Regions from separate parts of the Mesorhizobium sp. M0195 genome, predicted to be linked through region 2. Evidence: riboswitches for the same ligand, from Rfam matches in the RefSeq annotation. Region 2 holds a riboswitch; the other holds the start of a gene.
What was found. Region 2 has a riboswitch for cobalamin ahead of NKJ12_RS15535 (DUF1636 family protein). Riboswitches for the same ligand answer to the same signal wherever they lie in the genome.
Positions count from the first base shown of each region.

Region 1: another riboswitch for cobalamin. It lies ahead of metE (5-methyltetrahydropteroyltriglutamate--homocysteine S-methyltransferase); the one in region 2 lies ahead of NKJ12_RS15535 (DUF1636 family protein).

Region 1 is NZ_JAMYSV010000026.1:5,984-21,482, forward strand. It holds gene NKJ12_RS28330 (adenosine kinase) at 1-990, shown strand, start outside; gene NKJ12_RS28335 (transposase) at 1,024-1,686, opposite strand; gene NKJ12_RS28340 (MFS transporter) at 1,977-2,207, shown strand; gene NKJ12_RS28345 (helix-turn-helix transcriptional regulator) at 2,292-3,125, shown strand; gene NKJ12_RS28350 (hypothetical protein) at 3,443-3,697, opposite strand; cobalamin riboswitch at 4,254-4,454, shown strand; gene metE (5-methyltetrahydropteroyltriglutamate--homocysteine S-methyltransferase) at 4,549-6,885, shown strand; gene NKJ12_RS28360 (FMN-binding negative transcriptional regulator) at 7,033-7,203, opposite strand; gene NKJ12_RS28365 (dihydrodipicolinate synthase family protein) at 7,238-8,140, opposite strand; gene NKJ12_RS28370 (trans-sulfuration enzyme family protein) at 8,192-9,424, opposite strand; gene pdxR (MocR-like pyridoxine biosynthesis transcription factor PdxR) at 9,499-11,004, shown strand; partial or broken gene NKJ12_RS28380 (MOSC domain-containing protein) at 11,163-11,240, shown strand; gene NKJ12_RS28390 (helix-turn-helix domain-containing protein) at 12,381-12,902, shown strand; gene NKJ12_RS28395 (cytochrome-c peroxidase) at 13,180-14,235, opposite strand; gene NKJ12_RS28400 (DUF982 domain-containing protein) at 15,044-15,346, opposite strand.
Region 2 is NZ_JAMYSV010000006.1:217,392-232,890, reverse strand. It holds gene NKJ12_RS15570 (NADH-quinone oxidoreductase subunit D) at 1-150, opposite strand, end outside; gene NKJ12_RS15565 (four helix bundle protein) at 217-594, opposite strand; gene NKJ12_RS15560 (NADH-quinone oxidoreductase subunit C) at 616-1,218, opposite strand; gene NKJ12_RS15555 (hypothetical protein) at 1,215-1,754, opposite strand; gene NKJ12_RS15550 (NuoB/complex I 20 kDa subunit family protein) at 1,761-2,342, opposite strand; gene NKJ12_RS15545 (NADH-quinone oxidoreductase subunit A) at 2,333-2,698, opposite strand; gene NKJ12_RS15540 (winged helix-turn-helix domain-containing protein) at 3,035-4,234, shown strand; cobalamin riboswitch at 4,264-4,467, shown strand; gene NKJ12_RS15535 (DUF1636 family protein) at 4,506-4,940, shown strand; gene cobW (cobalamin biosynthesis protein CobW) at 4,937-5,977, shown strand; gene NKJ12_RS15525 (cobaltochelatase subunit CobN) at 5,996-9,646, shown strand; gene cobG (precorrin-3B synthase) at 9,643-11,133, shown strand; gene NKJ12_RS15515 (precorrin-8X methylmutase) at 11,136-11,768, shown strand; gene NKJ12_RS15510 (precorrin-2 C(20)-methyltransferase) at 11,765-12,523, shown strand; gene NKJ12_RS15505 (precorrin-3B C(17)-methyltransferase) at 12,520-13,284, shown strand; gene NKJ12_RS15500 (cobalt-precorrin-6A reductase) at 13,248-14,030, opposite strand; gene cbiE (precorrin-6y C5,15-methyltransferase (decarboxylating) subunit CbiE) at 14,032-15,273, shown strand; gene NKJ12_RS15490 (cobalamin biosynthesis protein) at 15,270-15,499, shown strand, end outside.

The DNA of each region.
Region 1 (15,499 bases), on a different contig from region 2:
CCGGACTATGACGTGCTTTGTATCGGAAATGCCATCGTCGACATCATCGCCCAGTGCGACGAGGCGTTCCTGGAGACCAACGGCATCATCAAAGGCGCGATGAATTTGATCGACACGAGGCGCGCCGAACTGCTCTACAGCCGCATGGGCCCGGCCATCGAAGCCTCGGGCGGCAGCGCCGGCAACACGGCGGCGGGCGTTGCCTCCTTCGGCGGCCGCGCCGCCTTCTTCGGCAAGGTCTCCAACGACGCGCTCGGCGAAATCTACGCGCATGACATCCATGCCCAGGGCGTCGCCTTCGACACAAAGCCGCTCAACGGCGAACCGCCGACGGCGCGCTCGATGATCTTCGTCACGCCGGACGGCGAGCGCTCGATGAACACCTATCTCGGCGCTTGCGTCGAGCTCGGCCCGGAGGACGTCGAGGCCGACAAGGCGTCGGGCGCCGCCGTCACCTATTTCGAGGGCTATCTGTGGGACCCGCCGCGCGCCAAGGAAGCGATCCGGCAGACGGCGAAACTCGCCCACGCCGCCGGGCGCGAAGTGTCGATGACCCTGTCGGACTCGTTCTGCGTCGACCGCTACCGCGACGAGTTCCTCGATCTGATGCGCTCCGGCACCGTCGACATCGTCTTTGCCAACAGCCACGAGATCAAGTCGCTCTACCAGACCGCGTCCTTCGACGAGGCGCTGGCGCAGATCCGCAAGGATTGCAAGATCGCCGCCGTCACCCGCTCGGAAAAGGGCTCGGTGATCGTGCGCGGCGACGAGACCGTCACCATCGAGGCGACCAGGATCCGCGAGCTGGTCGACACGACAGGCGCCGGCGACCTCTATGCCGCCGGTTTCCTCTATGGCTACACGCAAGGCCGCAGCCTGAAGCAGTGCGGCGACCTCGGCTCGCTGGCCGCCGGACTGGTCATCCAGCAGATCGGCCCAAGGCCAAGGCAGAATCTGCGCCGCGAGGCCGAACAGGCGGGGTTGCTGTAGCGCGGCGAGCCAAGAACCAGCTGCCCACCCTCCTTAATCCAGCCCAAGCCTTTTCTTCAGTTCCGCATTCTCCTTGCGGAGACGATCGGCAAGCAGGCTCTTTAGCCGCTTGTTTTCTTCCTCGAGCGCGACGAGATCCTTCAGCCCGTCACTGTCCGCCGCAGGCGCCGCCGCCTTCTTCCAAAGATAATATGTCTGTTCCGAGATGCCGGCTTGCTTCACCGCGCTCTTGAGAGTAGCGCCGCCGCCGATCGAGGTCTCGATCTGCGCCAGCTTTTGGGCACGATCCTTCGCGGAGTAGCTCTTTCGGCCTGTTCGCGCTGACGGCGGTGCTTCAGTGGTCGCGGATATCGGCTTGGCGCCGGCGCTCGCCTCAGCTCCTGGCTTCCTCGACCGCCGCGCTCTCGTCTTCGGTTTTGGCGTTCCCGCTTTGTCTGCCGGTTCGCTATGAACTACTGCTGACTCGGTTTCCAGGGGATTGGCCATGAAATGTTCCACTCGCGGTTTGTCCAAAGGTTCAGCATCAGGGGCCACGACAGTAGAGTCAACAAGCTGACGATTTAACGGCTCGACTTCCTTTGCTGTCTCGGCCATCGCCGCGGCGATGTCGAAATTGCCCCAGATGGAACGTGCGGCTTTTTGATAATTGCGCTTTTGTTTGACTTCCACGGTGAATGGTCGCGTCTGCCGCCTCATAGTTCCTTCCTGAATAGAAGAATGAAGTCGCCGCTCGAATTTTTGGCGCTTCCTGCTTAGCGCGGAGCACTATCGTATAGCCGCTCAACGGGCAAGTGATGCCGGTCTTCGATGGCTGACCCATCTGGGGGGATTTGAGCGGCTTCGCGCGTCCTGCGCATGCCTGTAAGGCCGCCAAGTTTTCTGGGTTAGCAGGCGCGCCACTGTGGCAGCTTGGCTTGTACGGCGAGGCCATGGTTGAGTGAGGCGAAACAAATCCAGCCCCGCGGTCGATCCCGAAGCTTCCCACAATGGCGAAGAGAACATCTTCACTCGTTCCTTTTGAGCACAAGACCTTCCGTTCGCTATGGTCGTCTGCACTCATTTCGAACCTTGGCACCCTAGTGGAAGGTGCGGCGGCAGCTTGGCTGATGACGAGCATCGCAGCAGTAATTTTTGATCGCCCCATTCGTGCTGTGTACCAGCCCTGTGTCTTGCGCAAGTGGTCACGAACGGCTGCCGGAGCCTCGAAGACGCCCTAAAAACACATGCTGCGATTTTTGAACACGCTTGACGTGTTAGATTAATTCATCCACAATGCGTGTGTTGAACACGCGAGGTGAGTTATGAACATGAAAGAGCTTAGGGTTCGACTGGGCATGACTCAAAAAGATTTGGCAGAGCAGATGGCAACGACGCAACAGACTGTGGCCCGTTGGGAAACAGGCAAAACGCAGTTGAACGTCGAGCAGATCAAGGACCTTTGTCTCACGTTGAAATGCACGGTCGAGGAGCTGCTGGGCTGGAAGATTGATGTCGAGGAGTGGCGCACGAGCCCGTTTGCAATTGCCGATGCCGAAACGCGATACGGCACGCTCAGAATCAAGACGACTGTTGGCAGCCGCCAATATCCTATCGATGAAAAGGCGCGTGAATCGATTTTACGTCAGTTGAAGGAACTTCATAATCTGCGTAGAAATAACACAAGCAGGCCATGGCTGTATTGTTGGAGCCTTGACAACAAAATACTCTTGATAAATCCGCAATATGTCCGCACCATTGAGCTTATCGGTGACGATGTAGAGGAGATGCCAGAGTATTATCATCCAGAAATCTATCGGGCTTTGGATGACTGGGATAAGGGTGAGGTTTCAGGAAAGCTGAAGAAAGAATGCGATGCCATCATCGCAGAGATGGGTGATCAGGAAGCCGCGCGCATGGCCTCCTATGTTCGCGTCACATATGACGACGGAGAAGATGAGTGGAACTTCTTGGATGAAGAAACCGCTACGACTTTCTTCGGATTGGAAGCTGCGACCTTTGACGTTCCCCAGTGTAGTTTCGCCGAAGTGGAGGAAGAAGGTTACTACCGAGCGCGATATGCCAACCTTGATCGCGTCGCGGTGATGGAGGTTCCAAGCGACCGTTATCACAGATTGACCGCGCCCGAGGAAGCTTAGAACCATCCACGAAGGGCGCATGTTACATCTCGACCTTGCGTGGTGCGTTTTCAGTACGAGATGACGTTAAGCGTAGGTAATGGCAGGTAAGAGTGCTCGACCAGAAGCTCAACTGCCTCCTCAATATCGCTGCCGATGTGCCGCAGGACACGTCCACGGGAGCGTGGATAGGCGTGAAGTTCCTGCACTCCACGGTCCGCTCTCCCATCGCCGGTGTGTGCCCGACGCCATCTTGTGGACGAGCTTGGCCGCCTGCACCCGGTTGTATTCCGGCTTGCGGTCCGCCTGGGCGGTCGGCCGCGATGGCTATCTCCATGTCAATCGGCGCCGAACTTTGACTGCCCGCTGCTTTTGATGAATTTGGCGAGGTCCCGCGCATAATCACTCTTGGTCTTCTCCTTGAGGCCCTGTGTCGCGAACTTGTGGTCCAGCAGGGCAAACAGGTCCAAGTCCCCTTCCGCCTGTGGCGCTGGCTTGCCCTCACCGCCCTCGGCTTCCCAATTGGGGACCGCTTCTGCGCGCTGCACCGTGGCGATTGTCCGCCCAAGACGCATCACAAGATCGAACGCCAAACCGTGCGCGTGCACGACGATTTGCCGCTCAGGCCTCATTTGGACAGGACTTGAGCTGGCCCGGTGGTTTGAGCCGGGTTACCTTGAGCCGGTGGGCTGCGAACAAGCAGTTCGAGACATTGGCCTCGATCACTTCGCAACACGCCGCTGCGCCTGGCCTCGGTGTGCTCCCCCCGAAATCGTTGTGTCATATCACCGAGGGCATCACGGCCAACAGCTTCCACATGGGCAACAGCCTCGCCATTGAGCCGAATACGGTCGCGAGCAGATCACCAACGAAGCGGTCGGAACCTCGGAGCCGAAGTTCGACGCCGAGGTGGTTCGCATGATGCGCTAAGCAGCACCACGGCGCTTGCCGGTATGTTTGCTGCCGGCAGCCGACGAACTCCTATCCTCCTGGACAAGGGCGCCGTGCGTCATTGCTTTGATTTACCGGCCGCTCAAGGCTTCCACAGTTTTCGCTTTCGAGGCGACCTTTGGAACATGCCAACGGAAATTTAACATAACGACATAAACATTTCTTTATGCGGCGTTTGACAAAGAAGCGAACTGCTGTAATTGTCTCCCGCGTCGTGGTTCTCCGTACGGCGCTGCCGCAGCGGAGCTAAGAGGGAAGCCGGTGCGATGCCGGCGCTGCCCCCGCAACTGTTAGCGGCGAGCCAACCCCACTCATGTCACTGAGGCGAATAGCCTTGGGAAGACGGGTAGAGGCTATGACCCCGCGAGCCAGGAGACCTGCCACGGCGAATTACGTCCACGGGCGGGGTGTCTCGGTGGCCGCTGCAGCCTGGCGTTCGTGCCGGCCTGCTAGCGCCTTCCTTGCACCGACGCCCCAACCATCGGGGTCTGGCATGACTGTCTCTCAGCAAATTCCTGTAGCAACGCTCGGCGTGCCCCGCTTCGGTCGTCGGCGAGAACTGAAATTCGCGCTTGAAAGCTACTGGTCCGGAAAATCGTCCGCTGCCGACCTTCTCACGACCGCGAAGGCGCTCCGTGCCGCTAGCTGGGAGGAGCAGCACGATCGCGGCGTGTCGAAAATCCCGTCGAACGACTTCTCGCTCTACGACCATGTGCTCGACACCGCAGCCATGGTCGGCGCCGTTCCATCCCGTTACGGCTGGAATAGCGGCGAGGTTCCACTTGACATCTACTTCGCAATGGGGCGGGGCAACCAGGGTCAGACGGAGGATTGTCGACACGCTGGTCACCAGCAGGCGGCTCATCGGTCTGATGTAACCGCGATGGAAATGACCAAGTGGTTTGACACCAACTATCACTACATTGTGCCGGAACTCAACGATGATCAGACGTTCGCCCTCTCGTCGACGAAACCGGTCGATTACTTCATCGAGGCTAAAGCTCTCGGCGTTCACACACGCCCAGTCATCCTTGGACCGATCACCTTCCTCAAGCTGGCGAAATCGCCTGCCGAAGGATTCGATCCCATCGCGCTCCTGCCGCGGCTGCTGCCCGTCTACGAGCAACTCCTGCAGAGGCTGAAGCTGTCTGGAGCCGACTGGGTGCAGATCGATGAGCCAGCGCTTGTCCTCGATCTGAACCCGAACGAACGAGCTGCGTTCGAATTCGCCTATGGCCAGCTGTCGAAAGCCGCGCCCGAGTTGAAGATCATGCTGGCTACCTATTTCGGGCCGCTGGGAGACAATCTCGAAACCGCGGTTTCTCTGCCCCTGGCCGGGCTGCATATTGATCTCGTGCGCGCTCCCGAGCAGCTGGAAACGGTGGGTCGGCTCGCACCGAAGGATCTGGTGCTCTCGCTTGGCTTGATCGATGGCCGCAACGTCTGGCGTGCGAACCTGCCCGCCATTCTCGACCGCATCAAACCGATCGTCGCCGGCTGGCCCTTGGACCGCGTCGAGATCGCGCCTTCTTGCTCGATGCTGCATGTGCCGATCGACCTCCGCATGGAGACGGAACTCGACGCGGACATCAGGTCGTGGCTCGCCTTCGCGGCCCAGAAGACCGACGAGTTGGTGTTGCTTGCCCGGGCCCTGTCCCAAGGCAGGGATGCGGTGGCAGGCGCGTTGAAAGCGTCTGCCGAGGCTGCCGCCACTCGCGTGACATCCACGAAGATCCATGACCCGCTTGTTGAGGGACGGATCGCCAGCATTGACGACAGCATGAAGCGACGAGAGAGCGCTTTTGCCGAGCGCTCCAGAGTCCAGGCCGGCACGCTCGGGCTGCCGCCGTTCCCGACGACGACCATCGGGTCCTTCCCGCAGACGCCGCAGGTACGCAGGGCGCGGGCCGCTCATGCGAAGGGCCAGCTGAGCTATGTCGACTACGAGACCTTCCTGAAGAAGGAGATCGAGGCTGCAATTCGCTGGCAGGAAGAGATCGGGCTGGACGTGCTGGTGCACGGTGAGTTCGAACGAAACGACATGGTACAGTATTTCGGCGAGCAGCTGTCCGGCTTCGCCTTCACCCAGCATGCCTGGGTGCAGAGCTATGGGTCGCGTTACGTGCGCCCCCCCATCATCTTCGGCGACGTATCGAGGCGCAATCCGATGACGCTGCGCTGGTGGCAATTCGCCCAGTCGCTTACGGAAAACCCTGTGAAGGGAATGCTCACAGGCCCAGTGACCATTCTCAACTGGTCTTTTGTTCGCGACGACGTACCGCGCTCCGAAGCATGCCGCCAGATCGCGCTCGCCATCCGCGACGAAGTGACGGATCTCGAATGGTCCGGCGCAAGGATGATCCAGATCGATGAGGCCGCGTTTCGCGAAGGATTGCCACTGCGCCAGTCTGATTGGAACGACTATCTCGACTGGGCTGTCGAATGCTTCCGGATCGCTTCAACGGGTGTAAAGGACGCGACTCAAATCCATACCCACATGTGCTATTCGGAGTTCAACGAGATCATCGACGCGATCGCTGAAATGGATGCGGATGTCATTTCGATTGAGACGTCGCGCTCGAAAATGGAACTGCTGGACGCCTTCACGAGCTCCAAATATCCGAACGAAATCGGGCCCGGAGTCTACGACATTCACTCACCACGTGTCCCGGAAGTCGGGGAGATTTCGGATCTCGTCATGCTTGCCCGCGAGCGACTGTCGGATTCCCAACTGTGGGTAAACCCGGACTGTGGCCTCAAAACACGCAAATGGGAGGAGGTCCGCCCTGCCCTCATGAACATGGTCGATGCAGCACGTGCGCTCCGGTAGAAAGTGTAGGCCGGAGGGTTTCCCGGTTGTTGGTGAGTGACCGGCTGCCGCATGTCGGCCGTGAATGTGCCAAAACGCGATCACATCCTTTGAAATAAGTCACTCGAGCGAGAATGTGCACTTTCCTTCGGCACGTCTATTAATCGCTCAGGAGTAAAGGGTACCGTTTTCTCCCTGTGACGTGTCGAGTTCGAAGGGGATGTGATTGGCGTCGAGACCGCTCCGGCCATGGGTTATCAGCATGCCAAGTGCACTGTTCTCGATCAGTTCGTAGAGGACTTCTCGGCTCGGTTCATCGAAATGCGCGGGTACATACATGACAGGTTCCTTCACTGGCCGCCGGGTTCGCTGTTCACCGGTTGACATCCGATGGCAAGCGTTCCAACGCGGCGGCGATCTGGCGCTTCGCTGCTGAGGGCAGAGGCAGGATGGGACGCGGGGGGTCGGCACGGCAAATGTCGAGCAAATCGGCAAGTGCATAGACGACGCGAAGGCTCGAGAACTCCTTGAAGAGGCTCCAGAGCGGCGCAAGCGTGGCATCGATCCGTCGCGCTTCGGCCGGATCGCCCTGTTGCGCCGCCGTGACGATCTTCACGCAGACCTCGGGCAGGATGCCGGCGAGGACGCTGTACCATGTGTTGGCGCCGGCGATCATGGCCTCTGCGGCGTTCCAGTCGCCGCTGTAGCCGATCGAGAACCCTTCCGGCATAGTGCGCCTCTGGTCGGCCAGATGGCTCTTGATCGCATCGCCCTTGTCTGTCGGATTCTTGATAGCGACGATCCCCCGCACCTTTGCCAGGCGGCTGACGAGTGCTGGGGTGAAACGGAAATGCGTCGTTCCTGGATTGTCGTAGATGACGATCGGAAGGCCACTTTCGCGCGCCACCGTGGAGAAATGTTCGAACACCTCGTCATCAGTGAGCGGGGTGTAGGAGGCGGCGGCAAGCAAACCCGCAGCAGCTCCAAGGGCCTGGGCGTCTTGCGCGAGCCCCACGGCTTCATCGGTGCGCAGCGCGCCCACACCCACCACGACCGGCATTCGCCCGGCGATTTCGTCCAAGGTCTCGGCGAGCGCCCGCCGCCGTTCCTCGCGCGTCAGATACATGTATGTGCCGGTGCTGCCGAGAAGACCGATGGAATCGACCTGAGCGGCGCCAAGCCGAGCAATCAGCCTGCGCAGAGCAACGGTATCGACGCGGCCGTCACGATCGGCGGGCGTGATGGGAAACGCGGAAAGACCGCTCAGGAATGCCATGGCAAGGCTCCAGGTTTGTGCGTCAGCGCAGGACTGCCGGACGACAGGTCATCACAAGGCGTCCAGAGCCCGCCGCAGGTCCGCGACTAGGTCGTCGGCGTCTTCAAGACCCACCGAGAGACGCATGAGGTCCTCGCCCACTCCATCGGCCAGATGCGCATCCTTGCGGATCGGCTGCCGGGCACGGGTCAGGCTTGCTGGGTGATAGATGAGACTGTCGGCATCGCCGAGGCTGACGGCGCGAGTGATCAGGTTGAGCCGGTCCATCATCCGGCGCGCTCCTTCGTATCCAGCGTGGAGGCCAAAGGCCAACATGCCCGATCCGTTGGACATCTGTTTTCGCGCCGTCACCTGATCAGGGTGCGAGTCGAGGAAGGGATAACTCACCCATGCCACCGCCGGGTGCGCTTCGAGCGCCCGAGCCACCGCAAGGGCAGTGGCGCTGTGGCGTTCCATGCGCAGCGTCAGCGTCTTCAGACCGCGCAGGATCAGGAAAGCTGACATGGGCGAGAGCGCTGCGCCGGTGATGTAGCGCAGGCCCGTTTCGTGCAGCGTGCGGAGCGTTTGCGCGTCGCCGAGAATCGCCCCGCCAAGGGCATCGCCGTGCCCATTGATGTATTTGGTCAGCGAGTGGAGCACGAGGTCGGCCCCATGTTCGAGCGGCCGCTGGAGCGCGGGGGAGGCGAAGGTGCTGTCGACTGCAACCTTTACACCGCGCGCGTGGGCGCGCTCGGCAATGGCAGCGATGTCTAGGATGCGGCTCAGCGGATTCACCGGCGTCTCGAAGAAAACAAGCCGGGTCCGCTCGGTGATCGCGGCATCGAGATTGTGAGGATCGGACAGGTCGACCGCGACGACCTTGATGCCGAAGCGGGGGACCGCCTGTTCGACCATGGCAAGCGTGTTCGCATAAAGTGTCCTGTGGACGATGAGTTCATCGCCTTGGGACAGGAGCGACAAGATCAGTGTGCCGAAAGCCGCCATCCCCGAGGCAACGACCAGACCTGCCTCGGCTCCTTCCAGATTGGCGAGCCGTTGTTCGAGGATCTCCGTCGTCGGATTGTATTCGCGCGCATAGAGCCTTCCGCCAAGCGCGGCGGCGGCCTCGTTCGCTGCCACGCTTTCGAATCCATAGGTCGAGGTCAAGAAGACTGGCGGCTGAACGGCATTGGAAAAGCCGGCGGGATCGTAGCCATGATGGATCGCCCGAGTGGCGAATCCGGGACCGGTGTCGTTGAGCGACCGCGTGAGAGCATCGGTTTCCGATTGATAGGAGCGGGTCATTCGGCCTCTAAGATCTTGCTTGGGTTTCCGAAAGATTGACGGCAAACTGGCCAATGTGAAATATCCAGTTGGCGATGAATGAAATGGTCCAGTCTTCAAGTGCCGGTTCTGCAGGTCGCACGCACGCGATGGGTGCACGCCAGATCTACGAGGCTCTTCGCGAGCAGATCCTCGGCGGCGTCTATGAAACCGGTAGTCAGCTGCCGTCCTCCCGCGGCCTGGCAAATGACCTTGGGGTTTCGCGAACGACGGTGACGGTCGCCTATGACCAACTGACCGCGGAAGGCTTTATCGAAGTCCGTCAAGGCGCACGACCTCGCGTTGCATCCTCGCTGATCGGTCCTGAGACGAGCCGCACTGTCGCGAAACGAGTCGGCCCGGTTCATCTGTCCGCCTATGGCGAACGACTGCGCGTTACGCCGCCCTGGCCGGATTATCTGCCGACTGGGCTGAAGGTCGATTTCCGCTATGGCGACCTGGCGACGTCAGACTTCCCCGCATTGGTCTGGAAACGTGCGATGAACGAGGCGATGGGGCAGCGCCCGTTGCGTCTTGCCTATGACGACCCTCGCGGCTCGCGCCGGCTGCGCCAGGCGCTCCAGGGCTATCTCTGGCGCGCCCGAACCCTGAGCTGCGACCTCGAGCAGATCATCATCATCAACGGTTCGCAGCAGGGCCTCGATCTGTGCGCTCGCCTGCTTCTCGATCGTGCCGACCGCTTCGTCATCGAGGACCCGTGCTACAGGATGGCGCGTCAGGTCTTTGCCAGTACGGGTGCCTTGCCCATCCCCGTCACCGTCGACGAGGACGGGATGAAGACGGAGTTGCTGGCGGGGATCGGGGCGCGACTGGCCTATGTCACGCCATCGCATCAGTTTCCGCTGGGCGGCGTCATGCCGATCGCGCGCCGCCATCAGCTTCTGGAATGGGCGCGGCACAACAACGCCTATGTGATCGAGGACGACTACGACAGCGAATATCGCTACGACATCAATCCGGTCCCTCCGCTGCACAGTCTTGAGGACCACGGGGCTGTCATCTACCTCGGCACGATCTCCAAAACGCTCTCGCCGATGCTGCGTATCGGCTACCTCGTCGTCCCGGCGGAATTGCAGGAGGTCTTCGCTACCGCCAAACAATTCGCGGACCGGCATTCGCCGGTGGCTGAACAGGAGGCTCTGGCCTGTTTGATCGAGAGTGGCGGCTACGAAAGCCATGTGCGGCGTGTGCGCAGGCTGAACGGCGAGCGTCGGGGGACGTTGTTGGGCGCCTTGCGGCGCAGCTTCGGAGATCGCATCGCTGTCCAGGGAGCAGAGGCCGGTCTGCACGTCGTCGTTTGGTTCGACGAACTCCCGCGATCGCGGGAAACGACCCTGGTCGAAGCCGCCCGAGGCGCGGGCCTGGGGCTACACCTGATCTCGCCCCTTTACGAGCGGCAGTCGGACGAAGGCCACATCGATCGCATGGGGCTTGTAATGGGCTATGCCGCCTTGAGCATTCGGCAGATCGAGAAGGGCGTTGAGGTCCTGCGAGCGGTTGTCAGGCAGGTACAAGACGCGTTGCCGGGACACGGTGGCTAAAACGGCGGGGACGCGGCGTGCTGGCGAGGAAACCGACCCTTGGGCTGAACCGCGTTTCGTTGCAAAGCCAACTGGACTGGGAAAACGCCATACCATGCTGTTGATCAGGCCAGTTTGGCGGCAGATTTTCGTGCGAGACGAATTTCCGAAAGCGATGCATGACCCGGCAAGGAAAGCTGCTTCACATCCATATCGCGCCCGCTGCCTCCTATGAAATGGAGGATCTGGAGGAGGCGTAGCTTGTTGCCGGCCGAGGTGGGCTCGAGCACCCGCAAGACATAATCGACGATCTCTATCAGGCCTTGTCCACCGCCGAATGATGGAATTATCCAGTGCATGGTGCGGCATGCACCATGGCGACGCCAGAAGATCTGGACGCTCGACAAGCACCTTTCTTGAAACATTTCCCGAACCACCCGCGCAGCGCAAACCTCCCCATGAGAAAAGAGCATCCCATGTCTTTCACGCCATTGATTGCCCCGAGATCTAGGCCCGCTACCGGGATTTTCATCTGATCAGCATTGTGGTGCGGAACGCTGGAATCGACGTGCCGGATGCACAGGCGTTGAACGACACGATTGCGGCGGCGGAACAGGCGGCGCTTCGCGATGACGCCCAAAGGGACGCGCGTCTTGCGGCGTGGGCCGTTGCCTACGAGGCTTTCGGCACAAAGGCCAATCGAACGCCGTGCTCGGCCGCCGCGCTTCTCAAGCGGGTGCGGAAAGATGGCTCTCTCCCGCGGATTTCCCCACTGGTTGATGCCGATTGGCGGGGAAGATCTCGATCTCTACCAGGGGTCCCGAGACTTTTAATTGCGAAGGGAGCGGAGCCATTCGACACGATCGAGCAAGGTGAAATGGTAACCGAGCATCCCGAACCGGGCGAAGTCATCTGGTGCGATGATGCCGGTGTCACGTGCCGCCGCTGGAACTGGCGGCAGGGGCGGCGCACCATGGGTCACGGTCGATACCCGCGCCATGTGGCTCGTGCTGGAAGCCCTCGGCCCAATGTCAGCTATACAGATGACGGGCACCGGAGAGCATTTGATGGGACTTATCCAAGCGTTGTGCCCGGGTGCGCGAATCGAAACCGCGCGGATCGACGAGTCCACTACATCTCGTGTCCCTTAGGGCATGGCCCACCTTTCGGAGAAACACACCACTCAGCCCTGTCCGGATCTGGCGCTCCTTGCTCGCTCCGCTGGCCTACACAGTTGATTGCGAACGACCCAGAACGGCTCTCGAAAACGAGCGTCGAACGAAATCAGATCACTGCTTGTTCTCCCTTAGCGTTGTTTGGCGTACTTTTATCGCGATGCTTCCAGTGGGGATGGTCCAAATTGCGCAAGCTCGGTCGAGTGATCGCGGAGAAGCTTAATGTCGACTAAATCGAAATTCATGGAGCGGTACGGACAACGGGTGCGAACCCGGGACGTCGTCCCGGTGTCGTCAGGCTCTCCCGTCCGACTGAGTCTCAGTTTTCTTCACGGCGCGAATACTCCTGAGGCCGCCCGGATTCTCGTTAAGAGACAGCTGCCGCTCAGGACGGCCCACGCGATACTCACGGAGATGGTCGATCACGGCAAGGCGTTCGTGACGGTTCCTTGCGTCGACGACCTATTGGCACTGAAGAATGAACTGTCGTCCGCAGGCGTGATCGCGAAGGTTCATGCGCCGCGGCCGATAAGTGTTCGCGAAGTCCGGGGTCGCACGAAGCTCTCTCAGGAGGCATTCTCCGTGAGGTATGGCCTCGATCTGGCAACGCTTCGAAATTGGGAGCAAGGTCGCTCGAAACCGGATGCAGCGGCGAATACTCTCCTTTGGACCATCGCCCGGAATCCGGAAGCAGTCGAAGAATCGCTGGACATGGAGGACGGAGTGGCTGCCCCTTCGCCCTAAGGGGGCCGATCACTTCGGCGCGCGGCAATTCGGCCGCCAGCGCGATGGCCGGCCGCCGCGCGGTATCGACAGCGCGCGAGCCTCATGCGTCAGACGCCTTCCTTGGCATGTCGCACGCCAGATCCCAAACATGATTCCACCGCAACGAGCTGGTGACGGAAGCAGTGTCTGCACTTTGGAAACGAGCCATTTGCGTTCTCATGGACGTCGCGACTCGTCTCGTCCAGTAAAAGTCGCAATCATTGTCAATTGCGATGTTCCGCAGTCAGCTGGCCGTTTATTTTCCTAAGATCTGCGTTATAGGCCGGGGTGTTGTCGCCGTTTCGGCGGGTAAGATGGGATAGGCGACCTCGGGTGCCTTTCCGGTTAGCGAGTTGAGGAAGGCAACAAGCAGGTCGACTTCTTCGTCCGCCAGTACCACGCCAAGCTGGGTGGTTCCCATGATGGCAACGGCCTGTTTCAGATCCCAAACCTTGCCCGAATGAAAGTATGGCGCGGTGAGTGCAACGTTGCGCAGCGGCGCCACGCGGAAAACATAGGAATCGTCGGCTGCATTGGTGACCGCAAATCGGCCCATGTCTTTTTCCGGCAGGACCTCGGCGCTGGGCTGTTCCACGAGGCCGAATGGGTAATAGGCTTCCCCACCAACGTTGATGCCGGCATGGCAGGACGAGCAGCCTTTGTCCATGAAAAGCGCCAGGCCCTGTTTCTGTTCGGAAGTCATGGCAAGCTCATCACCATTCAGGAAGCCGTCGAAGGGGGCCGGCGTGACCAGTGTCGCCTCGAAGGCTTCGATTGCCTTGGCGAAGTTGTCGAAGGTGACCCGATCGGCTTCAGCCGGAAAAGCTGCATCGAACCACTCGACATATTGCGGCATGGACTTGAGCGTGGCGATGACTTGGCCCGGTGTATTGGCCATTTCGATGCCGGCTTGGACCGGTCCCTTCGCCTGAGCCTTCAGGTCTGCGGCACGACCATCCCAGAACTGGGCGATGTTGAAGACAGCGTTCAGTACAGTCGGCGCGTTGCGCTGTCCCTTCTGCCAACCATGGCCGATCGAGGTTTCATGATTGTCGTCGCCACCGGTGGCCAAGTTGTGGCACGAGTTGCACGACAAGACGCCTGACGCCGAGACGCGTGGATCGAAGAACAGTGCCTTGCCGAGGGCGATCTTCTCCGGTGTGATCGGGTTGTTAGCGACTACCGGCGTGGTGGGTGGCAAAGCCTTGAAAGTGGCCAGTGCCGTTTCTCTGAGGTCTGCGGGGATCGAATCCGCAGCAAAAGCGATGGCTGTCAGCAAGGGGACAGCCATCGTACTGAATAGGATTTTCATAAATGATCTCGCTGCGTCGTGCACGCAGCCACTCTGGGATATGCGGCTCATGAACGCCCTGCGCTAGATCAGTTGCGGGAGAGGACCGGGTGGTCTGACACCTGTTTTCGCGGCAGAGCTTGGACCGTCCCGGAATTGAACGCTCTTCTCGATTGGATTTCAGGGAGGCGGAGGATTGCTGCTCGGCAAGCGGCGGCGCCGGAGCCCGGAGCCGTGCTTCGGTTCTCTCTGCGCCTTCAACTATGAAGAAATCGGGGCCACCTGTCCGATTCGGTTTGGGGCCGGTTATCTGTTCCGCAGCAGGTCCTGCTCGACTTCCGCCTGCCTTCGCCAGATCGACGTGGCCCCAAATCGATCCGCGATAGTGTCTTGTAGCACCTTTGCGGGACGATCTTATTTCGACTGTAGAGGGCCGTTTCGGGTGAGCAAAATTACACGAATTTCAAAGGGCGCCCGAGTAGCTGTTTTGATTGGCTTGTGAGGCCTATAGCCTCCATCGAGCGAATATTGGCAGACGACGGAGCACAATTTTGGCTTCGTTTATCAGCTTCAATGGGCCAACTGCTTTGCTATAATTACAGGGCAATTTACCGTCATGAATTCGAGAGAACCAAGTCCCACGCAGTGATTTTCACACCAGAAGCGTTGCAGTCCTGTCGCGAGAAGCTGGTTTACAACAAGATGATTAACGTCGCCATAGCGCGCAAAATATTGTTTGTTCGCTATAGTACGCTCCAGATGCCGGCGAAATCTCGATACAATAACCTCGTCGGCGTTCCCGCTCCGGCTTCAGATACGACTGCGACGCCTATACTTGCGCTTTTCCACTGCCCGACATGCAGGCAGCGAGCCATTGCATCGCGGAGGTTGCATCTTCCAATATGGCGACCTGTTCCCCAAAGCGGAAAAAAGTCTTGCGCGCTGCGCTCGCAGGTATTCGTCCGTTGTATGCATCAAAGCACGCCGTGAGAGCGGCTTCGTAGATCCGGTCTCTGCCATCTTCTGGCCATTCGTTGAGAAAATCGATAGCATCCGCAGGACTGGCAATCTCTTGCACGATGTGCGCTGCCCGCCTTACGGAAAGTGGGCTGCTGAAAGTCCCTGAGCTCATTCGTTCCTCCCGACCTGCTGAACCGCTAGTTTGCGTGAACAGGCGCCTCCTCTACACCCGCCCACCATTGCGGAATGTGTTGTCACAGCGATAGCGGTTCAATAGCAAAGCAGCGGCGTGATGTCCTCGGTTTACCAGCGGGCCACCCTAATA
Region 2 (15,499 bases):
TTCCGTGCCGCGATGCAACAGTCCGATATGCGGATCGACCCGGTCGACGACCTCGCCGTCGAGCTCCAGCACGAGGCGCAAAACGCCGTGCGCAGCCGGATGCTGTGGGCCGAAATTGATGTTGAAGTTGCGGACGGAGGTTTCAGCCATGGAGGCGCCTCTGGCGAAGAGTCAGTAGTGAGTAGTGAGTAGTGATCATCAACCTCAATGCCTGCTTCATTCCGCCTGCTTGGCCTGCACCGTCCGGATAAGAGATCTCGTCATTTTTCCAATCTCTTCGCATCGCAGTAGCAGTTCAATCTCATCGTCTTTTCGTAGCAGCCCAACCCGGCATGCCAGCAAAATGTGCGTTTCCAGTTCCTTCAACGAACCTTGCGCCATGCGCAAAAATTGAACGAACGAACCTCTGTTTTCTCGACCGTATCCCTCCGCGACGTTGGCTGCGATCGAAACCGTCGATCGGCGCATCTGCGAGGTCATGCCGTAGATCTCCTCCTTCGGAAACCCTTTACTGATGCGGTAACAATCTTCAGCAAGCACCATCGCCGATTGCCACACCTTCAGGTCGCGATAAGATTCGATCCTTTTTTCCAATTCCTACTCACTACTCACTACTCACTGTTTTGCCTTCTCGTCCCCCGGCAGAACATAATCCGTGCCTTCCCATGGGGACAGAAAATCGAAATTGCGGAATTCCTGCTTGAGCTCCACCGGCTCGTAGATGACGCGCTTGGCTTCGTCGTCGTAGCGTACCTCGACGAAGCCGGTCAGCGGAAAGTCCTTGCGCAGCGGATGGCCTTCGAAGCCGTAGTCGGTCAGAATCCGCCGCAGATCGGGATGACCCGAAAACAGCACGCCATAGAGATCGTAGGTTTCGCGTTCGAACCAGTCGGCGCCGGGATATATGCCGGTGATTGACGGCACCAGCGTCTCTTCGTCGGCCTGGACCTTGATGCGGATGCGGATATTCTGCCTCGGCGACAGCAAATGGTAGACGACGTCGAAGCGCTTTGCCCGCGACGGGTAATCGGCGCCGCAGACGTCGATGATCGAGATGAACTGGCATTTCGGGTCGTCGCGCAGGAAGGTCACTACCTCGATCAGGTCGCGCGGTTCGACTGAGATGGTGAGTTCGCCATAGGCGAGCACCGCCTCGCCGATCCGGCCGGTCAGCTTCTCGCCGAGATAGGTAGAGAGGTCATTCAACGCCTGGGTCATGACAGCCTCGCCAACCAGCCTAGAACCTTGTGCGAGTCATCCGGATCTTTCTCGCCAAACCAACCGCTCTCCCTGGCGGCATCAATGGTCAAAAAAACCTGACATTCATTGTCGTCACCCGGCTCGCCAAAAAACAGCTTTCCAACGAACTGCCGGGTTTCCAGATTGGCGGGGTCGCCATTTAGAGCAACGCATTCCACAAACAGCTTTTCGGCAGGCGCTCCCTGGCCAGACGCGGCGGAGGGAAACTTGGCCGACATTTCAGCAATCAGATTCTTGGTGCGATCGCCAAGCGATCGCAGTCTCACGTCGCCGTGATAAAAGACTATTCGTGGGTCGCTTGTCGGCTCAGCTTCCCAGTCATCCAATCGGATGTCGACACCAACACCAGCAGCACCAAATTTCGTGTCTGTTGAAAGCGCCGACGAATAAAACGTCGAACCGGAGTCCGTCTTTACAAATCGCTGCTCGAACGTTTTGAACATCAAATCCAGCCAAGGCTCAGGGTTGCCATAAATGATCCGATCTTCATCCATGGCGATTTACCGTTCGATCGTGCCGGTGCGGCGGATCTTCTTCTGCAGCAGAAGGATGCCGTAGAGCAGCGCTTCGGCGCTCGGCGGGCAGCCGGGCACGTAGATGTCGACCGGCACGATGCGGTCGCAGCCGCGCACCACCGAATAGGAATAATGATAATAGCCGCCGCCGTTGGCGCAGGAGCCCATCGAGATGACGTAGCGCGGCTCCGGCATCTGATCGTAGACCTTGCGCAGCGCCGGCGCCATCTTGTTGGTCAGCGTGCCGGCAACGATCATGATGTCGGACTGACGCGGAGACGCGCGCGGCGCGACACCGAACCTCTCGGAGTCATAGCGCGGCATCGAGGTATGGATCATCTCGACCGCGCAGCAGGCGAGACCGAAGGTCATGAACATCAGCGAGCCGCTGCGCGCCCAGGTGATCAGCGCCTCGGTCGAGGTGACGAGAAAGCCCTTGTCGGCGAGCTCGTTGTTGATCTCCAGGAAGAACGGATCGTCGGACCCCACCGGCCTGCCGGTGTTGGGGTCGATGAGGCCCTTGGGCTTCGGCGCGACGAGCGTGCCGGAACTGTCGTTCAATCCCATTCCAGCGCTCCTTTTTTCCATTCATAGGCAAAGCCGATGGTCAGCACCGCCAAAAACACCATCATCGACCAGAAGCCGAGCATGCCGATCTGGCTGAACGACACCGCCCAAGGAAACAGGAAGGCTACCTCCAGATCGAAGATGATGAACAGGATCGACACCAAGTAGAAGCGGATGTCGAACTTCATGCGCGCATCGTCGAACGAGTTGAAGCCGCATTCATAGGCCGAAAGCTTTTCCGGATCGGGGTTGCGGTAGGCCACCAGGAAGGGTGCGGCAAGCAGCGCCAGCCCGACCACCAGCGCCACGCCGATGAACAGGACGATGGGCAGGTACGAACCTAAAAGTGCGTTCATGCTGCAGTTTCCGTTGGCGGCCAATCCACTCTGATTACAGCACCGGACCCACTTGCGGAAGCGTGACAGTTTAACCACTGAACCGTTTTAAGGGGGCTCTATGCTGCAACGCGGCGAGGGTTAGCGCAGCGCTTTCGGCGAAGCAAGTCAAACCTTGTTCAAATCGCGGTACTGGGCGGCATATCCGGGAAAACTGGTCAGATCCGCTCCTGTTTGATTTCTTTCACTTTTCACTCCACTTTTCTCTCCTGACATGGATACCGCCAAAACCCTGCTAGCATGGCGCGGAATCACAGATTCTCTTCTCTGTCCGGCATCATCAGGATACCCGCATTGATGAAGGAAAAAATCTCACTTCGCATGGCCCGCCGCATCGCGCTGGCGGCACAGGGATTCAATGACCCCCGACCCGCCGGTACACCCGACCGCCGACATCTGGCCCGCGTGCTTGCCCGTACCGGCCTGCTGCAGATCGATTCCGTCAGCGCCGTGGTGCGCGCCCACTACATGCCGCTCTATTCGCGGCTTGGCCCCTACAAGCTGGCGCTGCTCGACGACGCCGCCATAACGCGCAAGCGCATGGTCTTTGAATATTGGGCGCACGAAGCCTCCTTCCTGCCGGTCGAGACCTATCCGCTGATGCGCTGGCGCATGCAGCGGGCCGAGCGCGGCGAGGAAATGTACAGCGGACTGGCCAAATGGGGCCGCGAGCACGCCGCCTATATCGAAGACATCTATCGCGAGGTCGCCGAACGAGGCCCGATCGCGGCGTCGGCTTTCGAAGGCCAGAAGGGTTCGGGCGGCTGGTGGGGCTGGAGCCATGCCAAGCACGCCTTCGAATGGCTGTTCTGGGCCGGCCGCATCACCACCGCGCATCGCCGCGGCTTCGAACGGTTCTACGATCTGCCGGAGCGCGTACTGCCGCCCGCGATACTCGCTCTACCGGTTCCCTGCCCCGAGGACGCCCACCGCGAATTGCTGCGCATCTCCGCCCGCGCCCATGGCGTCGCCACGGCAGGCGACCTGCGCGACTATTTCCGCCTCTCGCCCGCCGATATTAAGGGCCGCATCGAGGAGCTGGTCGAGGCTGGCGAGCTGTTGCCGGTGAGCGTCGACGGCTGGAGCAAAACAGCCTATCTCCATAAGAACGTCCGTTTGCCGCGCAGGATCGAGGCGCGCGCCTTGCTTGCGCCGTTCGATCCCGTGGTCTTCGAGCGGTCGCGCACCGAGCGATTGTTCGACTTCCACTACCGCATCGAGATCTACACGCCGGCCGAAAAGCGCCGGTATGGCTATTATGTGCTGCCGTTCCTGCTCGGCGACAGCATCGTCGGGCGCGTCGACCTCAGGGCCGACCGTCCGGCCGGCGTATTGCGCGTCCATGCCGCCTATGCGGAGCCCGGCGCCCCGCCACAAACCGCTGCCGAACTCTTCGAGGAATTGAAGCAGATGCAGGGCTGGCTCGGGCTTGAGCGCATCGCGGTGACGGCTGCCGGCGACCTTGGCCGGCCGCTCGCAGATATCGCCGCGTCATAGACGTGCGTTGACACGACTGCCTCCACAAGCCTAAATCCGTTTCAGACGGTCCCCTGCCCGCAACGGCAGGGGCCAAGAGGGAATGCGGTGCGAAATCTCGATTTCAAATCCGCGGCTGTCCCCGCAACTGTAAGCGACGAGCCAAGGCCGAAAACCACTGGGATATTCCCGGGAAGGCGGCACCAAGGCGATGACCCGCGAGCCAGGAGACCTGCCGTCTAGGACATAAGAATCCGATCGCCTGGCGGGTTTTCCGGGCAAGGAGCCTGATTTGGAACGCGACAGCAGTTTTTCGGCTGAGACAGCGGATTTATTGTCCGGCCCTGACGATTCCCCGGCCGGCGTTACCGTCATCGTCTGCTCTTCCTGCCGTGACGAGACCGGTTCGGACGCTCATCCCCGCGCCGGCGAACTGCTCGCCGAGGACACGCGCCGCGCCGCTTCCGGCGAAAACATCAAAATCCGCACCGTCGAATGCCTCGGCAATTGCAAGCGCCGGCTCAGCGCCGCCATGCTGCGCGACGGCTGCTGGAGTTACGTCTTCGGCGACCTGACCGCGACCAGCGGCGCCGATCTCGTGACCGGCGCAAAGCTGTTCGCCACCTCGACGGATGGGCTCATTCCGTGGCGCGGCCGTCCCGATTGCCTGAAGCGCGGTCTGGTTGCCCGCATCCCTCCCCTCGACCTTTTGAAGGACTTGATATGACCGCTGCCCCCCTTTCGCGCGTCCCCTGCACCGTCGTTACCGGATTTCTCGGCGCCGGCAAGACGACATTGATCCGCCATTTGCTCGAAAACGCCAAAGGCAAGCGGCTGGCCATCATCGTCAACGAGTTCGGCGACATCGGCATCGACGGCGAGATCCTGAAGGGCTGCGGCATCGACACCTGCCCCGAGGAAAACATTGTCGAGCTGGCCAATGGCTGCATCTGCTGCACTGTCGCCGACGATTTCGTCCCGGCACTCGACCAGATCCTGTCGCTGATGCCGAGGGTCGACCATATCCTGATCGAGACGTCCGGGCTGGCCCTGCCCAAGCCGCTGGTCCAGGCCTTCCAGTGGCCGTCGGTCAAGAGCCGGGTGACCGTCGATGGCGTTATCGCCGTCGTCGACGGACCGGCGCTGGCTGATGGGCGCGTCGCCAACGACATGGACGCCCTGCAGGCGCAGCGCGCGCAGGACGAGACGCTCGAACACGACGATCCGGTCGAGGAAGTATTCGAGGACCAGCTCGCTTGCGCCGACCTGATCATCCTCTCGAAGAGCGACCTGATGGACGCAGCCGGCTCGGCCCGTGCCAATGCCGTCATCGGCAAGCATGTTGCGCGGGCGGTGAAGATCGTGCCGACTTCGCAAGGCAAGGTCGATCCGTCGGTGCTGCTCGGCCTCGGCCTCGCCGTCGAGGACGACATAGAGAACCGCAAAACCCATCACGACGACGAGCTCGACCACGAACATGACGATTTTGACTCGTTCGTCATCGACATCGCGTCCGTGTCTAACCCGGACGAGCTCGCACAACGCGTCGCCACGGCGGCGGAGGAAGAAAACGTGTTGCGCGTCAAGGGCTTCGTCGAGGTTGGCGGCAAGCCGATGCGGCTCCTGCTGCAGGCCGTCGGCCCGCGCGTCAACCATTATTACGACCGGGCCTGGACCGCTGAAGACGATCGCCGCTCGCGCCTTGTCGTCATCGGTCTGAAAGGGCTGAACCGCCCGGCGATAGAGCGTATCCTCGCCGGCTGACCCCAGGTACAAGCCGCGATGCACATCCTCACCACCACATCCGCCTCGCTCGACGATCTCGCCGAGCCTGTCGATCTCAGGCAAACGCCTGCGGATGTCGTGGCCCTGTCCTTCACCGACAGCGACCTGGCCGGGCTGGCGGCGGCGTGGAAGGCGGATGCGGACCGCCTGCCCTCGATGCGGCTCGCCGCCTTGCGCGACCTGCGCCATCCGATGTCCGTCGACCTCTGGACCGAGAGCGTCGCCCGCCACGCCAAGGTCATTCTGGTCCGCATTCTCGGCGGCTACGAGTGGTGGCGCTATGGCTGCGACCAGCTCGCCGTTATCGCGCGAAATCGCGGTATCAAGCTGGCGCTCCTACCGGGCGAGAGCCACGACGAGGATTTGCGACTGATCGAAGGCTCGACGCTGCCGCGCGAGGATTTGGACGCCCTGCTTGGCTATTTTCGCGAGGGCGGGCCGGCAAATATGACGGCGCTGGTGCAGAGGCTGGCAAGTCTCGCTGGATCTGGTGCGGCGGTAGCCGAACCCGTTAGCGTGCCAAAGGCTGGATTTTACGAGCCGGGACTGGGGGTCGTAGAACGCGGCGTCCCCCTCCCCCTCGAGGGGAGGGTCCGGCCGCAGGCCGGGGATGGGGTCCTCTCCGAAGCGCGCCAACTCAAAGAGGCGTCGAGCACTGCCGCAATGACCCCACCCGGCCCTTCGGGCCACCCTCCCCTCGAGAGGGAGGGGGACGTCGTGCCAATCCTCTTCTACCGTTCGATGCTGCTCGCGGCCGACGTCGCGCCCATCGACGCGCTTTTCGAAGCGCTGAGCGCGCGCGGCATGGCTCCCGTGCCTATCTTCGTCTCCAGCCTCAAGGACCCGGCCTCACTCGCCTTTGTTGAAACCGCGCTTGCAACGCTGAAGCCTGCCGCCATCATCACCGCCACAGCTTTCGCCTCTGGGGCCGAGCCGGGCGTTGAAACCCTGTTCGACCGCGCCGGCGTGCCGGTGTTCCAGGTCATCGTCGCAACCACCCGCCGCGACATCTGGCAAACCAATCAGCGCGGCCTGGCGCCCGCCGACCTTGCCATGCATGTCGTCCTGCCCGAGCTCGACGGCCGCATCCTGGCCGGCGCCATTTCCTTCAAGGGCGAAAGCGAAACCGATCCCGCATTGGCCTTCCGCGCCTTCGCCAACCGGCCAGAGCCCGACCGCGTCGCGCAAGTGGCGAACCGTATCGAGGCATTCGTGCGCCTGCGGCGGACGCCGCGCGCGGAACGCAAGCTCGCCATCCTGATCCCCGACTATCCGAGCGCCCCCGGTCGCACCGGCTACGCCGTCGGCCTCGACGTGCCGTCCAGCGTGCTGGCAATGCTGCACGACCTGAGCGAACAGGGCTACGCCGTTGAAAGGATTCCGCAAACGCCAAGGGAGTTGTTGGATTTGCTGGAACGGGGCAATGGTGGGCTGAGACTGGACGATTATCTCGCTCTTTCTGCAGAGTTACCGACTGCGGCACTCGCTGCCGTGGAGGCGGCATGGGGTAAGGCGGAAGATGAGACAGGTTCGCGCGAGGCGCCCCCCTCTGTCCTACCGGACATCTCCCCCTCAAGTGGGGAGATTGGCCGTTTCGCCGACGGTTCTACCTTAATACCGTCGGTAGTTGGCGAAAGCAGAAGTCACGGAGCAATCTCCTCCCTTGAGGGGGAGATGTCCGGCAGGACAGAGGGGGGTGTTCAAGCGCCTGCTGTCGCCAAATTCCGCTTCCGCACGGCCACGTTCGGCAACATCACCGTGGCGCTCGCCCCCGATCGCGGGCGCTCGGTCGACCGCCGCGCCGACTATCACGACCCGACATTGCCGCCGCGCCATGCGCTGGTCGCCTTTGGCCTCTGGCTGCACCAGTCGCTCGGCATCCATGCAATTGTCCATGTCGGCGCCCACGGCACGCTGGAATGGCTGCCCGGCAAGACCGTTGCGCTCAGCGAAAACTGCTTTCCCGAAATCGTCACCGGCGCCCTGCCCGTCATTTATCCGTTCATCGTCTCCAACCCCGGCGAGGCAGCGCAGGCCAAGCGGCGCGTTGCCGCCGTCACGCTTGGCCATCTGCCGCCGCCGCTGACCGGCGCCGGGCTGGACGAAAACCAGCACAGGCTCGAACGACTGGTCGACGAATATGCCCAGGCCGACGGGCTCGACCGCCGCCGCCGCGACCGCCTGGCGAAGCTGATAGTCGAAACGGCGGAAAAGACCGGCCTCGCCTCAGAGGCTGGTGTCGCCAGGACCGACGCAGCCGACGAGGCTTTGCGCCGCATCGACGCCTGGCTCTGCGATCTCAAGGATTTCGCCATCAAGGACGGCCTGCACATTTACGGCCGCTCGCCGGAAGGCGAAGCTGATCCGGTACGGCGGCAAAGTGCGGCAGCTGAAAAAACCGCGCTGCTTGCCGCCCTCGACGGCCGCCACGTCGCTGCCGGTCCGGCCGGCGCGCCGGCGCGTGGCCGGAGCGATGTGCTGCCCACCGGCCGCAATTTGTTTACCGCCGACCCGCGCACCATGCCGACGCCGACCGCCTATGATCTGGGTAAGGCGGCAGCGGAAGAAGTCGTCCGCAACTACATGCAATCGCATGGCGACTGGCCGCGCTCGCTGGTCATCGACCTCTGGGGGTCGGCCTCGCTGCGCACCGGCGGCGAGGAGATCGCGCAAGGCCTGGCGCTGATGGGCTGCCGGCCGCAATGGGATTCAGCCACCGGCCGCATCACCGGCATCGAGGTGCTGCCGCCGGCAACGCTCGGCCGCCCGCGCGTCGACGTCACCTGGCGCATATCGGGCCTGTTCCGCGATATGTTCCCGACCCAGATCGCGCTGATCGACGCCGCGGCCAACGCCGTGGCGACCCGCGACGAGCACGATTCGGAAAACCCGCTGGCGGCCAGGACCCGCATCGACGGCAAGATCAGCCCGCGCATTTTCGGCACTTCGCCGGGCACTTACGGCGCCGGCGTCGAGGACATGTTGTCGAGCGGCGACTGGTCGGCGCGCGAAGAGATCGGCCGCGCCTATCTCGACGCCACTTCGCATGCCTATGGCGGCGCCGAGGGCGAAGGCATTTCGGCGCCTGGCGCGTTTGAGGGTCGCATCGCTGAGGCCGACCTTCTGGTTCATACCGGCGACGACCCCGGCCGCGACATCCTCGAAGGCTCGGCCGACGTCGCCTTTATCGGCGGCTTTTCGGCAGCGCTTGCCGCGCTCGGCAAGAACGCCGACGTGATCGTGCTCGACACCACGGACCCGCAAAAGCCCAAGCCGCGCTCGGTTGGTGAGGCCGTATCCCGGGTAGTTCGCGCCCGCGCGGTCAACCCGCGCTTCATCGCCGGCCAGATGCGGCACGGGCCGCGCGGCGCCTCGGAATTCGCCGAGACGGTCGACCGGCTGGTCGGCTTTGCCGAGACTACCCATGCCATATCAGGCACGCTGATCGAGGCCGTGCACGACGCCTATCTCGGCGACCCCGTGGTGCGCGCCTTCATCCTGCGCGAGAACCCGGCGGCGGCGAAGGTGATTGCCGAGCGTTTGCTGTCAGCACGGCGGCGCGGGCTCTGGCATCCGCTGCGCAACTCGATCGATAACGATCTCGCCGCACTGATTGCCGAAGCGCAAGCTCTGGGAGTGGCGGCATGAACGCTTTCTCGCGCCGTGGCGCCTGCCCTGCCTTGTCCGCGCCGATGCAAACCGGCGACGGGCTGCTGGTGCGGCTCAATCCGGTCGCTGGAGGACTGTTGCCGAAGTCGTTGATCGGACTCTGCGAATCCGCCTTGCGCCATGGCAACGGCATCATGGAAGTGACCGCCCGCGGCGGCCTGCAGATACGCGGCCTGACGCACGAAAGCGCCCGGCTACTGGCGATGGAGGTCGATGCGCTCGGCATCGCCGTGCGCACCGGCGTGCCGGTCGAGACCGGCCCACTGGCCGGGCTCGACCCGGAGGAGATAGCCGACCCGCGCCCGATGGCGGAGCGGATTCGGGTGGCGATTGAAGAGGCTGGTCTGACGGCAAGGCTCGGTCCGAAGGTTTCAGTCGTCATCGACGGCGGCGGGCAACTGACGATGGATGCGGTAGTGGCCGATGTACGACTGGCTGCGATCAGAACCGACGCGGGCGTCGGCTGGCGGATAGCTGTTGCTGGTGACGGGCAGAATGTCAGGCCTCTCGCCATGATCGAGAAAGATGCTGCCCGTGATATCGCCGTCGCGATTCTCAGGATGGTCGCCGAAAAAGGCCGCGAAGCTCATGCAAGGGATTTGACGGAACGGCAGCGTAGATCACTCGCAAGCTGGCATTCCTTCGCGCCCCCCTCTGTCCTGCCGGACATCTCCCCCTCTAGGGGGGAGATCGGCAGTTCCGCCGACGGCCGTACTTCTGCTGCCTCGGTATTCGGCGCGACTTCGGCGATTAGCGAAGGCGGAGACCAAGGCGCAATCTCCCCCCTAGAGGGGGAGATGTCCGGCAGGACAGAGGGGGGCGCCGCCGAACGCTTTCGCCCGCCCATTGGTATCTTCAACCTGAGCAACGGCCGTGCCCTCGGCATCGGCCTGCCCTTCGGCAGCATGCCCGCGCAAAAACTCATCGGCCTCACGCAAGAAGCCATCGCCCTGGGCGTCACCGAAATCCGCCTCGCTCCAAGCCGCGCGCTGCTTTTCATCGGCCTGCCACCGGCCGCCTGCCCCCAGCTGCACCAAGCCGCCGCAACCCTCGGCTTTGTCACCGACGCAGCCGATCCGCGCACGAAAATCGCCGCCTGCCCTGGCGCACCCGCCTGTGCCTCCGGCCGCATCGCTACCCGCGACATCGCCGAGATCATCGCTACAGAAAACCGCGACATCCTCGATTCCTCGCTGACGCTGCACATCTCCGGCTGCGCCAAGGGCTGCGCCCATCCCGGTCCGGCGAAGCTGACCCTGGTCGGTGGCGAAAACGGAGCCGGGCTTGTCGTGGACGGGACGGCAAAGGCATTGCCCGCCGGATACAGGCCGGGCTACGACGCCGCGCACGGCATCGGCCGCGTTGCAGCGGCGATCCGCAGCGCAAGACATCCCGGCGAAACCGCTGCCGCCTGCCTAGCGAGGCTCGGCACGGCGGGCGTCGTCAAAGCTTACCGACAGGAATGAACATGACCGCCTACGACTACATCCATGACGGCACGGCGATCTATGAGCGCTCCTTCGCCATCATCCGCGCCGAGGCCGACCTGTCGCGCTTTTCCGAAGCCGAGGCCGACGTCGCTATCCGCATGATCCATGCATGCGGCCAGGTCGAGGCCGCGCGGCACTTCGTTTTCTCGACCGATTTCGTCGCCGCCGCGCGCACAGCGTTGGGCGCCGGCGCGCCGATCTTCTGCGACGCGCAGATGGTCTCGCACGGCGTCACGCGCGCCCGGCTGCCTGCCGGCAACGAGGTAATCTGCACGCTGCGCGATCCGCGGACCGCCGACATCGCGAAAAAGATCGGCAACACCCGCTCGGCCGCGGCGATCGACCTGTGGGGCGAGCGCATGGCCGGTTCGGTCGTCGCCATCGGCAATGCGCCGACCGCCCTGTTTTATCTGCTGGAAAAGCTGCGCGACGGCGCGCCGAAGCCGGCGGCGATTATCGGCATGCCGGTCGGGTTTGTCGGTGCCGCCGAATCGAAAGATGCGCTGGCCGAAAATTGCTATGGCGTGCCTTACGCCATCGTGCGCGGCCGGCTGGGCGGCAGCGCCATGACCGCCGCCGCCCTCAATGCATTGGCGAGGCCGGGCCTATGAACGTGATCGCAAAAGGTCGACTGGTCGGCGTCGGCACCGGTCCCGGCGACCCCGACCTGCTGACGCTGAAGGCGGTGCGTGCGCTGGCCGAGGCCGATGTCGTTGCGCATTTCGCCAAGCGCGGCAACAACAGCAATGCGCGCGCCATCGTCGGTGCCCATTTTCGCCCCGATTTGATTGAACTGCCGCTGCTCTATCCGGTGACAACCGAAATCGACAAGGATCACAGCGATTACCGCTCGCAGATCACCGATTTCTATGAGCAATCGGCCGAAAAGGTCGCCGAGCACCTCAGCGCCGGCAGGATGGTCGCGGTGCTCTCGGAGGGCGACCCGCTTTTCTACGGCTCCTACATGCATCTTCATGTCCGGCTGGCGCACCGCTTTCCGACCGAAGTCATCCCGGGCGTCACCGCCATGTCCGGCTGCTGGTCGGCGACCGGCCTGCCGATCGTCCAGGGCGACGACGTGCTGACGGTGCTGCCGGGCACGATGAGCGAATTCGAGCTGACGCGTCGCCTCGCCGACACCGACGCTGCGGTGATCATGAAGGTCGGCCGCAACCTGCCCAAGATCAGGCGCGCGCTGGAGGCAACCGACAAACTGGCGCGGGCCGTCTACGTCGAGCGCGGCACCATGCCGGGCGGCGTCTCGATGCGGCTGGCCGATAAAAAGGACGACCAGGCGCCCTATTTCGCCATCGTTCTGGTGGCCGGCTGGTCGGGCCGGCCAAGCGCATTGAGAGCCGAAGCATGAGCGGCCGCCTCACCGTCATCGGCCTCGGGCCCGGCAACGCCGACCAGGTGACGCCGGAAGCCAGCCGCGCCGTTGGCGAGGCAAAATTCTTCTATGGCTACAAGCCTTATCTCGACCGGCTAGATCTGCGCCCCGAGCAGACCCGCGTCGCTTCCGATAATCGCGAGGAACTCGCGCGCGCCAGGGACGCGCTGCTGAAGGCTGCGGAAGGCCACGATGTCGCCGTCGTGTCGGGCGGCGATCCCGGCGTCTTCGCCATGGCGGCGGCCGTCTGCGAGGCGATCGAGGCGGGCCCACCCGAATGGCGCACGGTCGACATCGCTATCGTGCCCGGCATTACCGCCATGCTCGCCGTCGCCGCCCGCATCGGCGCGCCGCTCGGCCATGATTTCTGTGCCATCTCGTTGTCCGACAATCTGAAGCCGTGGGATTTGATCGAGCTGCGCCTACTTGCGGCGGCGGGCGCCGGCTTCGTCATCGCGCTCTACAATCCGATCAGCAAGGCACGCCCCTGGCAGCTTGGCCGCGCGTTCGAATGCCTGACGGCGATCCTGCCCGGCACCACGCCGGTGATCTTTGGCCGTGCCGCCGGCCGTCCCGACGAGCGCATCGAGGTTTTTCTGCTGGCCGACGCCGATGCCGCGAAGGCTGACATGGCGACCTGCATCATCATCGGCTCGCCGGAAACCAGGATCATCAAGCGGCGTGACAAGGCCGCGCTGGTCTACACGCCGCGTTCGGCAGCGGGCCCAAGAACATGACCGACCAGAAAATGATCGACCATAGCGGCAAGCGATTCGATGGTTTCGGCCGACGTAACGTCCGGCAACGCCGGCCTACGGATCATGATCACCTCGACACCGAGCGCCCGCGCCGCCGCGATCTTGCCGTAGGTCGCCTCGCCGCCGCTGTTTTTGGAAACAACGACTTCGATGCCACGGCTTTCGAGCAGCGCGCGCTCATCGACCTCATGAAACGGCCCGCGCGCCAAGAGATAGGCCGCGTCGGGCACAGCGAGCCTGGGCTCGACCGGGTCGACACTGCGAATGAGATAATGATGCCGGGGAGCTGCCTCGAAGGCAGCGACCTCCTGCCGCCCGAGCGCCAGGAACACACGGCGCGGCACCGATCCCAAAGCCGTCACCGCGCTGGCAACGGTGTCGACCAACGTCCAGCGATCACCTTCGACCGCCTCCCATCCGGGACGCCTGAGCGCAACGATAGGCACGCCGGTCATGCGCGCTGCTTCCGCCGCATTGGCGGAGATTTGCGCCGCATAGGGATGCGTGGCGTCAATCAGCAGGTCGATCTTGTTCTGGCGGAGATACGCCGCCAGCCCGCCGGCACCGCCGAAGCCGCCGACCCGCACCGGCACCCCCTGCGCGGCCGGGTTTTCGGTACGACCGGCCAGCGACAGCATGACCGAAATATCCGCGCGCGCGGCAAGCTTGCCGGCCAGTTGCCGTGCTTCGGTGGTTCCGCCGAGGATCAGAATGCGGTGGGTCATTATGCCTGCTGAAGCTCCGCGCGGCGCCAAGCTCACCTCAAAGTGGCTTACGATCGTCGGCATCGGCGAGGACGGTGTAGCGGGTCTCGGCGACGAGGCCAAGCGGTTGATCGCTGAGGCCGAGTTCGTCTTCGGCGGCAAGCGCCACCTCGCCCTTGTCGCATCACTGATCAAAGGTGAAGCGCGCGCCTGGCCGACGCCCTTCGATGCCGAGATGCGCGACGTGCTGGCGCTCTCCGGCAGACGCGTCTGCGTGCTGGCCTCCGGCGATCCCTTCTACCACGGTGTCGGCGTCACCCTCGCCCGCAAGGTCGCGGCAGAGGATATGCGGGTGATCCCCGCGCCCTCGGCCTTTTCGCTGGCCGCCTCACGCCTGGGCTGGGCGCTGCAGGACGTCGAGACCATTTCGCTGCATGGCCGCTCGCTCGACCTGATCCGGCCGTTGCTGCATCCTTGCACCCGCATTCTCGCGCTGACCTCGGACAGCGATGCACCGGGAGCGATTGCCCGTCTCATTATCGAACTTGGCTTCGGCGCTTCGCGGTTGACGGTGCTGGAGGCGCTGGGTGGGCCGAACGAAAGGCTGCGCTCGGCGAGCGCCGGCACCTTCGACCTCGCAAAGATCAATCCGCTCAACGTGCTCGCGATCGAAGTTGAATCGACTCCGCAAGCACCCATCCTGCCGCTGACAGCGGGACTTGCCGATCGTTTGTTCGAGCATGACGGCCAGATCACCAAGCGCGAAGTGCGCGCCGTCACCCTGTCCGCTCTCGCGCCAAGGCGCGGCGAACTGCTGTGGGACATCGGCGCCGGATCGGGCTCCATCGGCATCGAATGGATGCTGGCCCATCCTTCCATGCGTGCCATCGCCGTTGAGGCCGATCCGGCCCGCGCCGTCCGCATCCGACGTAACGCCGCGGCCTGCGGCGTTCCCGGTCTCGCCGTCGTTGAAGGTTCCGCACCGCAAGCTCTTGCTGGGCTGGAAACGCCGGCAGCGATCTTCATCGGCGGCGGCGGCAGCGATGCCGGCGTGCTGGAAAGAGCCATCGATGCCTTACCTGCCGGCGGCCGCCTAGTCGCCAACGCAGTGACCCTGGAGATGGAGGCACTGCTGCTTTCCCGTCACGCTGCGCTCGGAGGCGAGCTTACCCGGATCGCTATATCCCGTGCTTCGCCGGTTGGTTCGATGCAGGCCTGGCGGCCGGCTATGCCGGTCACCCAATGGAGTTGGGCCAAGCCATGATGGTCGCGGGCATCGGCAGCCGCAAAGGTGTCAGCGCACGCGACGTGCTTGCTGCGGTAGAAACCGCACTGGAGGCGCACGGGCTTGCCCTGCCCGCGCTTTCAGCCCTCGCGACCGCGTCTCTCAAGCAGGATGAAGCGGCAATCTTCGCCGCCGGACGTGAACTCCGCCTCCCGGTGATCGTTGTCGAGCAGGACGAACTCAAAGCTGCATCTACGACCAGCCA